DNA from 2 places in the Lentzea sp. CC55 genome. Region 1 is predicted to be linked to the other one. Evidence: riboswitches for the same ligand, from Rfam matches in the RefSeq annotation. Region 1 holds a riboswitch; the other holds the start of a gene.
What was found. A riboswitch is a leader RNA that binds a small molecule or an ion and turns the genes downstream of it on or off. The one in region 1 is predicted to bind glycine.
Positions count from the first base shown of each region.

Region 2: linked by a shared signal. The riboswitch ahead of gcvP (aminomethyl-transferring glycine dehydrogenase) and the one ahead of gcvT (glycine cleavage system aminomethyltransferase GcvT) in region 1 are both predicted to bind glycine.

Region 1 is NZ_JAJCXE010000011.1:113,120-119,286, forward strand. It holds gene L6E10_RS07690 (hypothetical protein) at 1-553, shown strand, start outside; gene glyA (serine hydroxymethyltransferase) at 1,361-2,626, opposite strand; gene gcvT (glycine cleavage system aminomethyltransferase GcvT) at 2,640-3,734, opposite strand; glycine riboswitch at 3,831-3,922, opposite strand; glycine riboswitch at 3,923-4,028, opposite strand; gene L6E10_RS07705 (DUF3817 domain-containing protein) at 4,074-4,376, opposite strand; gene L6E10_RS07710 (hypothetical protein) at 4,393-4,776, opposite strand; gene L6E10_RS07715 (helix-turn-helix transcriptional regulator) at 4,866-5,360, opposite strand; gene L6E10_RS07720 (hypothetical protein) at 5,525-5,722, opposite strand; gene L6E10_RS07725 (CaiB/BaiF CoA-transferase family protein) at 6,041-6,167, opposite strand, start outside.
Region 2 is NZ_JAJCXE010000008.1:219,096-225,262, reverse strand. It holds gene L6E10_RS06135 (MerR family transcriptional regulator) at 275-841, shown strand; gene L6E10_RS06130 (Clp protease N-terminal domain-containing protein) at 929-1,900, shown strand; glycine riboswitch at 1,957-2,052, shown strand; glycine riboswitch at 2,056-2,154, shown strand; gene gcvP (aminomethyl-transferring glycine dehydrogenase) at 2,203-5,094, shown strand; gene L6E10_RS06120 (hypothetical protein) at 5,141-5,323, opposite strand; gene L6E10_RS06115 (methyltransferase domain-containing protein) at 5,336-5,941, opposite strand; gene L6E10_RS06110 (maleylpyruvate isomerase family mycothiol-dependent enzyme) at 5,951-6,167, opposite strand, start outside.

The sequences.
Region 1 (6,167 bases):
CGAAACCGACCTGGGCGTCCTCGGTGACTACGGCGACGTGGGTCAGCCCCCGGTACTCCAGGAGCCCGCTGCGGCACCCGAGACCCCTGTCCAGCAGCAGGCCCCGGAAACCCCGGCCGCACAGCCCGCGGCGCAGCCCCCTGCAGCCGCCCCGGTCAGCTCGCTGAAGCTGGTCGGCAAGCCCGTCGACAAGATGGGCCTCGTGGTCCAGGACGGCGACGGCCGCACGATGTACCGCTTCGACAAGGACACCCCGAAGCCGGAAGGCAAGTCGAACTGCAACAACCAGTGCGCGGTGACCTGGCCGCCGCTCCTGTCGGACACGGTTCCCCAGGTCGAGGGCATCGACCCGAAGCTCGTCTCGCTGATCACCCGCGCCGACGGCAAGAAGCAGGTCGCGATCGACGGCTGGGCGCTCTACGCCTACTCGCAGGACCCGAAGCCGGGCGCCTGGAAGGGTCAGGGCGTCGGCGGAACCTGGTTCGTGATCCAGCCCGACGGCAAGCGCAACGTGGAGTGCCTGCCCCCCGGCGTCACGGCCCCCGCCGCGTAACCCACACACTCCCGTTAGGACGGTCCATCTGAGACACACAACACCCTGACACGGTGACACCCCGGCCCTGGGGAAGGGGCCGGGGTTCCCGTCGTTCTCGCTCCGGGTCGCGAAGGGCGTCGCCACAGAGGCGGCGCCCTTCGTCGTACACCGCCGGGGTGCAGAGCACGGGGCACGGGGCACGGGGCACGGGGCACGGGGCACGGGGCACGCAAGCAGCCACGCGAGGCCGCAGGCAAGCAGTCCCGACGGCGAAGGCGAGGCATCCGCGAAGCCGAAGGCGAGCAGCAGCGATGGCGAAGCCGAGCCAGCCAAGAAGCGCCCCGCGGTGGTGGCTCCCCCGTCTAGCGCTCCGATGCCGTGGCCGCGCGCGGGAGGAGGTGTCAAACGGACACGCTTTTCGTCCGTTTGACACCTCCTCCCGGGTGTGGCTGCCTCGTGGGCGCTGGGCGGGGGAGCCACCACCGCAACCGCAAGCACCTGCTCAACAGCAAGCCGCCCGGCGCAACAGGCGTGCCATCAACCCGCGAGCGGCGTTGGACCGGCTCCTTTGGGAGTGCCGGGAGTCTGAGGGCAGAGCCCTCAGGGGGAAGCACGCAAGCCGATGCCGCCACCGGCCACCCAGACCACCCCGGAACGGGCGGCAATCGGAACCGGCACAGGTGCAGCCACCCGCACCCACCTGCGGACAACAAACCCACGCCAACCCCAGAACCGCAAGCGACCGCAAGCGACCGCAGGCGTCCCCCCAAAAGAAGGACCCCCTGAGCCCAAACGCTACTCAGAGGGTCCGACAAGATCAGAAGATCAGAGCGACGAGTACAGCGGGTGCTTGGCCGCCAGGACCTCGACCCGGGCCCGCAGCTCCTCCACTGCCGCTCCGGGCTTCAAGGCCTCGGCGATCACGTCGGCCACCTCGGCGAAGTCCACCTCGCCGAAGCCGCGGGTGGCCAGCGCCGGCGTTCCGATCCGCAGGCCGGACGTCACCATCGGCGGACGCGGGTCGTTCGGGACGGCGTTGCGGTTCACCGTGATGCCGATCCGGTGCAGCACGTCCTCGGCCTGCTTGCCGTCCAGCTCGGACGAGACCAGGTCGACGAGGACCAGGTGGACGTCGGTCCCCCCGGTGAGCACCTTCACGCCGGCGGCCGCGACGTCGGCCTGCGACAGCCGGTCGGCCAGGATCCGGGCGCCCTCGAGCGTGCGGCGCTGCCGGTCGGCGAACTCCGGCGAGGCGGCGTGCTTGAACGCCACGGCCTTGGCCGCGATCACGTGCTCCAGCGGGCCGCCCTGCTGGCCGGGGAACACCGCCGAGTTGATCTTCTTGGCGATGTCGGCGTCGTTCGACAGGATCACGCCGCCGCGGGGGCCGCCGAGGGTCTTGTGCGTGGTCGTCGTGGTCACGTGCGCGTGCGGCACGGGCGACGGGTGCAGGCCCGCGGCCACGAGGCCCGCGAAGTGCGCCATGTCGACCATCAGGTACGCCTCGACCGAGTCCGCGATGCGGCGGAACTCGGCGAAGTCCAGCTGGCGCGGGTAGGCGGACCAGCCGGCCACGATCAGCTTCGGGCGGTGCTCGGTGGCCAGGCGCTCGACCTCGGCCATGTCGACGCGGCCGTCTTCGTCGGAGACGTGGTACGGCACGACGTTGTAGAGCTTGCCGGAGAAGTTGATGCGCATGCCGTGCGTCAGGTGGCCGCCGTGCGCGAGGTCCAGGCCGAGGATCGTGTCGCCGGGCTGCAGGAGCGCGAACATGGCGGCCGCGTTGGCCTGGGCGCCCGAGTGCGGCTGGACGTTCGCGAAGCCGGCGCCGAAGAGCGACTTGATGCGCTCGATGGCGAGGCGCTCGACGACGTCGACGTGCTCGCAGCCGCCGTAGTAGCGGCGGCCGGGGTAGCCCTCGGCGTACTTGTTGGTGAGCACGGAGCCCTGGGCCTGCAGCACGGAGACCGGCGTGAAGTTCTCCGAGGCGATCATCTCGAGGGTGCCCTGCTGGCGCGCCAGCTCGGCCGCTACGGCCTCGGCAACCTCGGGGTCGTACTCCGCGAGGGAGGCGTTGAACTGGTCGGACATCTGGAGGATCTCCCTACTTGGCGCGCTTGTAGAACGGAAGTGCGACGACCTCGACCGGCTGCTTCTTGCCGCGGACGTCCACCAGCAGTGAGGTGCCCGGCTCGGAGCTCGCACGGGTCACGTAGGCCATCGCGACCGAGTAGCCGAGGGTCGGGGACAGGGCGCCCGAGGTGACCTCGCCGACGACCTCGTCGCCGTTCAGCACCGCGTAGCCGTGGCGCGGGGCGCGCCGTTCGGGGGTCTTCAGTCCGACCAGGACCGAGTCCACACCGGACTCCGCCACCTTCGCGAGGGCGTCGCGGCCCACGAAGTCGCCCGGCTTGTCCAGCTTCACGACGCGGCCGAGGTTCGCGTTGTAGGGCGTCAGCGACGTGGTGAGCTCGTTGCCGTACAACGGCATCCCGGCTTCGAGGCGCAGCGTGTCGCGGCAGCCGAGCCCGCACGGCTTGAGCTCGTGCGGCTGGCCCGCCTCCAGCAGCGCGGCCCACACGGCGGGGGCGTCGGCCGGGGTGACGAACAGCTCGAAGCCCTCCTCTCCGGTGTAGCCGGTGCGCGCGAGCAGTGCCGGGACGCCCGCGACGGTCGACGGGTACGAGGCGTAGTACTTCACCGTCGCGAGGTCGGTGTCGGTCAGGCCGGCGAGGATCTCGACGGACTTCGGACCCTGGACCGCGATCAGCGCGTAGTCGGTCGACCTGTCCGCGACGGCGGTGTCGAACCCGGCCGCGCGCTCCACCAGCGCGTCGGCCACAACCGCGGCGTTGGAGGCGTTCGCGACGACCATGAACTCCTCGTCGCCCAGGCGGTACACGATCAGGTCGTCGATCACGCCGCCGTCGGCCTGGGTGATCATCGTGTAGCGCGCCTTGCCGACGGCCAGCGCGGAGATGTGGCCGACGAGCGCGTAGTCGAGCGCCTCGCCCGCCTGCGGTCCGGTCAGGACGATCTCACCCATGTGCGTGAGGTCGAACAGGCCCGCCGAGGTGCGCACCGCGTGGTGCTCGGCGAGCTCGGACGAGTAGCGCAGCGGCATCCGCCAGCCCGCGAAGTCGGTGAACATCGCGCCGAGCTGCTCGTGCTCGGCGTTCAGAGGCGTGAGGCGGGACATCAGAACGCTCCTTGAGGGTGCGCCGAAGAGCCGGACCAGGCCGGCTGAGGCAACAGAAGAATGACACGGTCCATCAGAGACTCCTCGTCCGAGAGAGCCTCCCCCTCTGTCATGAGCCTGAGAGCTTCACCACCGGAGTGGCTTGCACCGTGGGCGAGGCTGCTGACGAGCCTGCTTTCCAGAGTTGCCTTCGTCGCGCGGTACGGGGACCTGAGAGATTCCGGGGAGGAGTTGCTCCTTCGGCGCTCCCCGCTCCGGAAACCGGTAGCGGTGGAGCTCTCCCGCGCGACATCGACGGCCGTGTTCAGTTGGTTGCCCCAGACGCTAGCAGGCCGAACGTCACAGCGGCACGCCCTGCGCCGTCTTCTCGACCACCTTGCGCTCCGCCCAGAACGACAGGAACGGGATCGTGCCGGCGATCAGCACGAGCGCCGTGCCCTTGATCGACCAGCGCAGCTTCAGCGCCAGGTCGACGGAAAGCACCAGGTAGATGGCGTAGAGGAAGCCGTGGACCGGGCCGACGACCTTCATCGCGCCGTCCATGTCCGCGGCGTACTTGAGCACCATCGCCACGACCAGGAGCAGCAGGAAGACACCGACCACGTAAGCCATGACCCTGAACCGGGTCAACGCACCCTTCATCTGCCCGCCTTCGCGCTCAACGACCGTCCCGCGCGTTGAGGTTCGCGAGCATGCGGTTGTAGGCCGCGAGCTCCGCGTCTTCGTCGTCGTCGAAGTGCTCGACGGGCGCGGGTTTGACGGCGTCAACGGTAGTCACCGGCTCGGCGGCGGCCGCAACCGGCTCCGGTGCGGAGAGAGCCTCGTCACGGCGCTGGCGTGCCAGGCGGCGGAAACGCCACACCATGAAGAGGGGGAAGAGGCCGAAGAGCGGCCACTGGAGCACGTACCCGAGGTTCTGGAACGTGCCGCTGGAGGACTCGAAGCGCTGCCACTGCCAGTACGCGAGCCCGCAGCAGACGATCAGCGCCGCCAGACAGGCGAGCGCGATCAGCACACGCTGGGGAGTAAGGAGGCCGCGCACGACCTCCACACTACTGGGGTGAGGCCTCCTGACAGGAGGCCACCCGCGGGGATGGGTACAGGGCTGCCGCCTCCGGCAGCCCGTTCCTCTTATGCCACGCCGTCCCGGCGCTGCCTCTGCAGACGTGCGACGCACCAGGCCGCGGCGGAGCCACGGCGAAGGTGCTGGAGAACCGTCATCGGTCCCAGGCGCCTCCCGAGGTCGGCGGGCGTGAGGCCGGCCGCGCGGTAGTCGAGCGCGCGCTGGTCCAGCGGGCTGATGCCCGCGTCCCACCACTGCTCGGCCTCGGCGACGTCGCCCACCAGCTGCCAGTAGCTCGCCGCGGCGGCGAGCAACGCCTCGGGTGCCTCCGGCGCCCGCTTGCGCATCGCGGCCACGTAGGCCGGATCCGCCGAGTCGACCTTGACCAAGCCACGCGGCCCGCTCCGTGCGGCACCCCGCTGCACGGGGATGCCTGGCGCCGAGGGGGGAGCCTCAGCGAGCCACGCGTTCTTGATCCGGTTCACCTCCTGCATCTCCGCGTCATCAGACCGTTCAGCCGCCCACTGCTTCAAGAGCTCGTGGACCCCGGAGTCCTCGACCATCCATGCCTCCTCGTCGGTCGGGGATCGGCCATTGCAGCGGAAGGTATTCGGTAGGTCTGACAATCGCCAGACCCTGAATCCTCAGAACACCCGTTACCAGTGCGTGATTGGCCGCATTCCACCCGTCCGGCTCAACGCGAACGGCCGAGGATCACGGTGCGTCACTAGGCGATGGGGGTCGCCGTGCCGAAGAGGCTCCTGACGAAGGTGATGATCGACTCCGCGCCCTCCCGCAGCCAGCCGAGAGCCGTCTGGACCGCCGAAGCGGACTCTTCGGGCCGGGTGATCAGGAGGAACAGCACCAGCGCGACGCCCGCCAGCACTAGCACCTTCTTGAGGTTCACAGGTACCTCTCCGTCCATGTCGCTCACCGGTCAGGCGGCGGACCGCCCGTGTCACCCGACATGGTCCACCATTCACCCTTGCGATGAACAACGACCACGCCCAACCACAGCGGCGATCGACCAGGGGCGCACGCCTGCGGGGCGCCCAATGTCACCCGAATGGCGGCTAAAGCGGGGCGTCAGCAGCGCCGATGTCCTGGGCACGAGGTGAACACGGACTCCCTCGCATCCCACAGCTCGGACAGAACCTGGTGCACCGGGCCTCACCCGGATGCCGAACCGTCGGCTTCACGCTCCGTCACGCCTTCGTGGCGCAATTAATGCGCGCCCGGCCATTCATCCAATTACTCCAGACCGCCGCAGTTCCACAATTCGGTCGGCGGCCACACCCATGTCGGCAAGCACTTCCCCGGTGTTCACCCCCGCGGACACCGGAGGGGTCGGAACTGCCGTCGGCGTGCGG
Region 2 (6,167 bases), on a different contig from region 1:
TGGCTCGGTGCGGTCCGCTCGCATGTCGCTCGGTTGGGCTACGTTCCGCTGGAAATCAGCGCTAAACGATCACTAAACGTCACCTGAACGTCCTGGTTCGGGTGACGGTATGACCCTCTACCTGAGGTTGAGGGGCGACACTCCCCGCGCGTCGCGTTGACCTGCCCTCGGAGCGGTCTTACCGTCGAACTCGAGTGGACGTCGCCGGTTCACGAGAGTGGACGCGGTGGCTTGACGGTCATGAGTTTCGTGGCCGTTCCGAGGGGAGGCAGGCGTGGTCGAGGAAGCGCCCTTGAGGGCCGGATCCGGGCTGCAGGGTGAGCTGTTCCCGGACTCCTCGCTGCCGGACGAGCTCGTCGGCTACCGAGGACCCGCGGCGTGCCAGATCGCGGGCATCACGTACCGGCAGCTCGACTACTGGGCCCGCACCGGGCTCGTCGCCCCGACGGTCCGGATGGCGCACGGCTCGGGCAGTCAACGGCTGTACTCGTTCAAGGACATCCTGGTCCTGAAGGTCGTGAAACGGCTCCTGGACACCGGGGTCTCGCTGCAGAACATCCGCGTCGCCGTCGACCACCTGCGCCGGCGAGGCGTGCAGGACCTGGCGAGGATCACGCTCTTCTCCGACGGCACGACCGTCTACGAGTGCACCTCGCCGGAGGAGGTCGTGGACCTGCTGCAGGGCGGTCAGGGCGTGTTCGGCATCGCGGTGAGCGGTGCGATGCGCGAGATCTCCGGCACGATCCACGAGTTCCCGGCCGAACGTGCGGACGGCGTCGAGATCGCGCCGATGACCGAGGACGAGCTGACCCGCCGCCGCCGCGAGCGCGCCACCGGCTGACCGGCCCGGTGACCGTGGCCGACCGGCGCCTGTCCGTGGCCGGTCGGCGGACGCGCCGGGAACGGGTCCGTCCCTAGCGTCGCCGGCATGACGCACACTCCTTCGTCGCAGGTGGTCGAGGTCCTGGCCGCGGCCGTCCGGCGCGCCTCCCGCCACGGGTTCGGGTTCGTCGGGACCGAGAACCTGCTGATCTCCCTGATCGACACGACCGGTCCCGGCCGCAAGCTCGGCGCGAAGTCGCTGGGGGCGCTGGCGATGGCGCGGGGGACCGAGCACTGGGCCGACGACGACGGTGGTGTCGTCGGCGAGTCCCATCCGGACGTCACGGCGCTGATGAGCGCCGCCCACCACCACGCTCGCGTCGAGGCCGTTCTGCCCGTGAGCCGCGCGTTGGAGGACTGTCTGCGTGCGGCTGTGGCCCAGGCCGGCGACGGTGTGCTGACCACGACCCACCTCGCGCTGGCGCTGCTGTCGCTCGAATACGGACGGGCCGCCGACCTGTTCCTGGTGCGCGGGGTGGACCCCGGGGCGACGGCCGCCGCCGTGCGGGCCGATGCCGAGCGGCGCCACGCCGAGGTCGAGGAAGCACCCGCGGTCTGGTTGCTGCGCAAGGCGGGAGCCCTGGAGGGGGAGTCCGGTGGCGGGTACGTGCGCTGGCTGACGAAGCTCGTCGCACGGGGCCAGGGGCTCGGCGGACCGGTGCTGACGGTGGTGCGCAACGAAGCCGAACGGCTGGCCGTCGCCGGGAGGCGGGACGTCTCGTCGCGCGACCTCGTGGAGGCGGTGCTGACGGTCGACCACCAGCTGGCCGTCTCCGGGCGGCGGCTGAGGCCGGAGTTCGAGTCGGGTGGCGCGGCGGCGTTGCGCGAGGCGGGAGTGGACCCGGCCGCGTTGCCCTCCGGCGGGGGCGCGGTGGAACGCGCCGTGGAGCGGGCGAAGCTCGTCGCCGCGCGGCGCGGGGACGCGGTCGTGGGCACCGCGCACCTGCTCGCCGCGGTGCGCGACGACCCCGCGGACCCCGTCGCGGCGGTGCTCACCGGTCTCGCCGTTGAGACGTAGGTCGCGTCTCTAGCGACTGGGCGGGCTGCCTGCGGGTATTCTTCGCGGGTAGTCGCTGAACTCAGGCGGGAGAGACCGGGCTTCGAACCCGGCGCCGAAGGAGCAAGTCCCTCCCCGGGAACCTCTCAGGCATCCAGGACCGCCGAGCGAGACGCCTCTGGAAAGTGGATCCCCGCAAGGGAATCCCGCCGACGGTGAAAGCCCGGTCCGCACCGGGTGAACCTCTCAGGCGCCCTTGAAGGGTACGGACAGAGCGGGGAGGGCACCAGGACACGTGTGCCCTCAGCCCCCGGAGGCGTTTGATGACGCAGGACCGCATTCCGCTCGCCGCTCTCGAGCACGGCACCCCGTTCGCCGACCGCCACGTCGGTCCGCGTCCCGCCGAGCTCGCGCGCATCCTCGACGTCATCGGTGTCGGGTCGCTGGAGGAGCTGGCGCAGCGCGCGGTGCCGTCGTCCATCCACGAGCGCGACCTCGTGCTGGACCTGCCCGCCCCGGCCACCGAGACCGAGGCGCTCGCGGAGCTGCGGGAGCTCGCGTCGCGGAACCGGCCGATGACGCAGATGATCGGCCTCGGCTACTACGACACCGTGACGCCGGGCGTGATCCTGCGCAACGTCCTGGAGTCGCCCGCCTGGTACACCGCGTACACGCCGTACCAGCCGGAGATCTCCCAGGGCCGCCTGGAGGCCCTGCTGAACTTCCAGACGATGGTCGGCGACCTGACCGGCCTGCCCGTCGCGAACGCGTCCATGCTGGACGAGTCGACCGCCGCCGCCGAGGCGATGACCCTCGTGCGCCGCGCCGGCCGCTCCAAGTCGAACAAGTTCGTCGTCGACGCCGACACGCTGCCGCAGACGCTGGCCGTGATCGAGACGCGCGCCGAGCCGCTCGACATCGAGATCGTCGTCGCCGACCTGTCGCAGGGCATCGAAGGCCTCGGCCTGGGCGGCGACTTCTTCGGCGTCCTGCTGTCCTACCCCGGCGCGTCCGGTGTGGTGCGCGACCAGAAGGCGCTCATCGAGGAGATCCACGCCGCCGGTGCGCAGGCCGTCGTCGTCGCCGACCTGCTGGCCCTGACGCTGCTGCGCGCGCCCGGTGAGATCGGCGCGGACGTCGTCGTCGGCACCACGCAGCGCTTCGGCGTGCCGATCGGTTTCGGCGGCCCGCACGCCGGCTACATGGCCGTCCGGTCCGGTCTGGAACGCCAGCTGCCCGGCCGTCTCGTCGGCGTCTCCGTCGACGCCGACGGCTCGCTGGCCTACCGCCTCGCGCTGCAGACGCGCGAGCAGCACATCCGCCGTGAGAAGGCCACGTCGAACATCTGCACCGCGCAGGTGCTGCTGGCCGTGATCGCCTCGATGTACGCCGTCTACCACGGTCCCGAGGGTCTGCGCGCCATCGCGACCCGCGTGCACCGCCTGGCCACCGTGCTCGCCACGGGCCTGTGCGAGGCCGGGCTGGACGTCGTGCACGGCGAGTTCTTCGACACCGTCGAGGTCCGCGTTCCCGGTGAGGCCGCCGCCGTCGTGGCGAAGGCCCGCGAGGCCGGCATCAACCTGCGTCTCGTCGACGCCGACGTCGTCGCGATCGCCTGCGACGAGAAGACCACGCGGGCGCACGTCGTCGCGGTGTGGGAGGCCTTCGGCGTCACCGGGTCCGATGTGGACGCGATCGACGCCGACACCGCCGACGGCATCCCGGCCGACCTGCGCCGCACGTCGGACTACCTGACCCACCCGGTCTTCCACTCGCACCGCTCCGAGACGGCGCTGCTGCGCTACCTGCGTGCGTTGTCCGACAAGGACGTCGCCCTGGACCGCAGCATGATCCCGCTCGGCTCCTGCACGATGAAGCTCAACGCCACCGCGGAGATGGAGTCCATCACGTGGCCGGAGTTCTCGACGCTGCACCCGTTCGCCCCGGCCGAGGACGCCGCCGGTCTGCTGAAGATCGTGTCGGACCTGGAGGCCTGGCTCGCCGAGGTCACCGGCTACGACGCCGTGTCGCTGCAGCCGAACGCCGGGTCGCAGGGTGAGTTCGCCGGTCTGCTGGCGATCCGCGCGTACCACCGCGCCAACGGCAACGCCGACCGCGACGTCTGCCTGATCCCGTCGTCCGCCCACGGCACGAACGCCGCGTCCGCCGTCATGGCCGGCATGCGCGTCGTCGTCGTCAAGTGCGACGACAAGGGCAACATCGACATGGGCCACCTGCGTCAGACGGTCGCGGAGCACGCGGACGACCTGGCCGCGATCATGATCACCTACCCGTCGACCCACGGCGTGTACGAGGACACGGTCCGCGAGGTCTGCGGCCTGGTCCACGACGCGGGCGGCCAGGTGTACGTCGACGGCGCGAACCTCAACGCCCTGATCGGCCTGGCCCGCTACGGCAAGTTCGGCTCGGACGTCTCGCACCTGAACCTGCACAAGACGTTCTGCATCCCGCACGGCGGCGGTGGCCCCGGCGTCGGCCCGATCGGCGTGAAGTCCCACCTCGCGCCGTTCCTGCCGAACCACCCGCTGCAGCCGGCGGCGGGACCGGCCACCGGTGTCGGCCCGATCTCGGGCGCCCCGTGGGGCTCCGCGTCGATCCTGCCGATCTCGTGGGCGTACGTGCGCATGATGGGCGGCGACGGCCTGCGCCGCGCGACCCTGACCGCCGTGGCCGCCGCGAACTACGTGGCGCGGCGGCTGGACGAGCACTACCCGGTCCTCTACACCGGCGAGGGCGGCTTCGTCGCCCACGAGTGCATCCTCGACCTGCGCCCGATCACCAAGGCCACCGGCGTGACGGTGGACGACGTCGCCAAGCGCCTCGCCGACTACGGCCTGCACGCCCCGACGATGTCGTTCCCGGTCGCCGGCACGCTGATGGTCGAGCCGACCGAGTCCGAGGACCTGGCCGAGATCGACAGGTTCATCGACGCCATGATCGCCATCAAGCGCGAGATCGACCGCGTCGGCGCCGGCGAGTGGCCGGTGGAGGACAACCCGCTGCGCAACGCCCCGCACACCGCGGCCAGCGTGACCGTCGGCGAGTGGAACCACCCGTACACCCGCGAGGAGGCCGTGTACCCGGCCGGCACCGCGGCTCCGAAGATCTGGCCGCCGGTCCGCCGCATCGACGGCGCGAAGGGCGACCGCAACCTGGTCTGCTCCTGCCCGCCGCTCAAGGCGTACAGCAGCTGATCCCGGGTCGGTGGAAGGGGGCGCACCCGCGGGTGCGCCCCCTTCTTCACGCTCCGACGGGGCAGGCCTCGTCGCCGCAGTTCTCCTGCTCGGTGATGCCGGGCCAGTTCAGGTCGTGCTCGAACGCGAAGTGGAAGCAGTCCGGGTGCATCCGTTCGAACAGCTCGAAGTCTTCCTTCTCCAGCTCGACCGCTTCGCCACATCGCTGACACGTCTGCTCATCTGACACGGCCCGATGGTCTCACCCGCGCCGTGCGAAGAGGATGGCGCCATCGGTGCCGAGCAGCCACTGCGCCTCGACGGTGAACCCGGCGTCCCGCAGCCACTCCGCGACCCGCTCCGGCCGTCGCAAGTGGACGTGCACGCGCATCGGGTGCCCGCCGTAGCCGCTCGTCTTGAGGTTCGTCCGGTCGCCGACGTGGAAACCCAGCTGCAGCAGCCCGCCCGGCCGCAAGGCGTCCCGGAAGTGCCCGAACACCACCGGCACGAGCTCGTCCGGCACGTGGATCAGCGACCACCAGGCGAGGATCCCGCCGACCGTCTCGCCGAGCGGCTCGGTCATCGACCCGACCTCGAACCGCAGCCCGGGGTGGTTCCGCCGCGCCAGCGCGACCATCGCGGGGGAGAGGTCGACCCCGAACGCGTCCACGCCGAGCGCGTTCAGCCGCGCCGTGATCTCGCCGGGCCCGCAGCCGACGTCGGCGACCGGTCCGCTCACCTCCTCCGCGAACAACCGCAACGCCGCTCGCAGGTGGGGCAGGCCGTCCAGCAGGTCGCGTGTCTGCTCCGCGTAGCTGACGGCGACGGTGTCGTAGGAGTCGCGGGTGTCCGCGAGCCAGTCGGTCACGCGGGCAAGCTACTCCTCGAACGGCTCCGCGCGGTGGCGTCCGGACAACGCCAGCGACGAGATCCACACGTCCGGATCACCGTCCCAGTCGAGCGCCTTGATCTGGTCGGCCGACCGCCGCCCGCCGATGGCCCGCAGCAGCTCGAACGACGTCGTCCGCAGCGTCCCGGCCGGTTCGCCGTGGCCGAGCACCCGGTCGCCGTGCTCCAGGGAGATCCGCAACGCC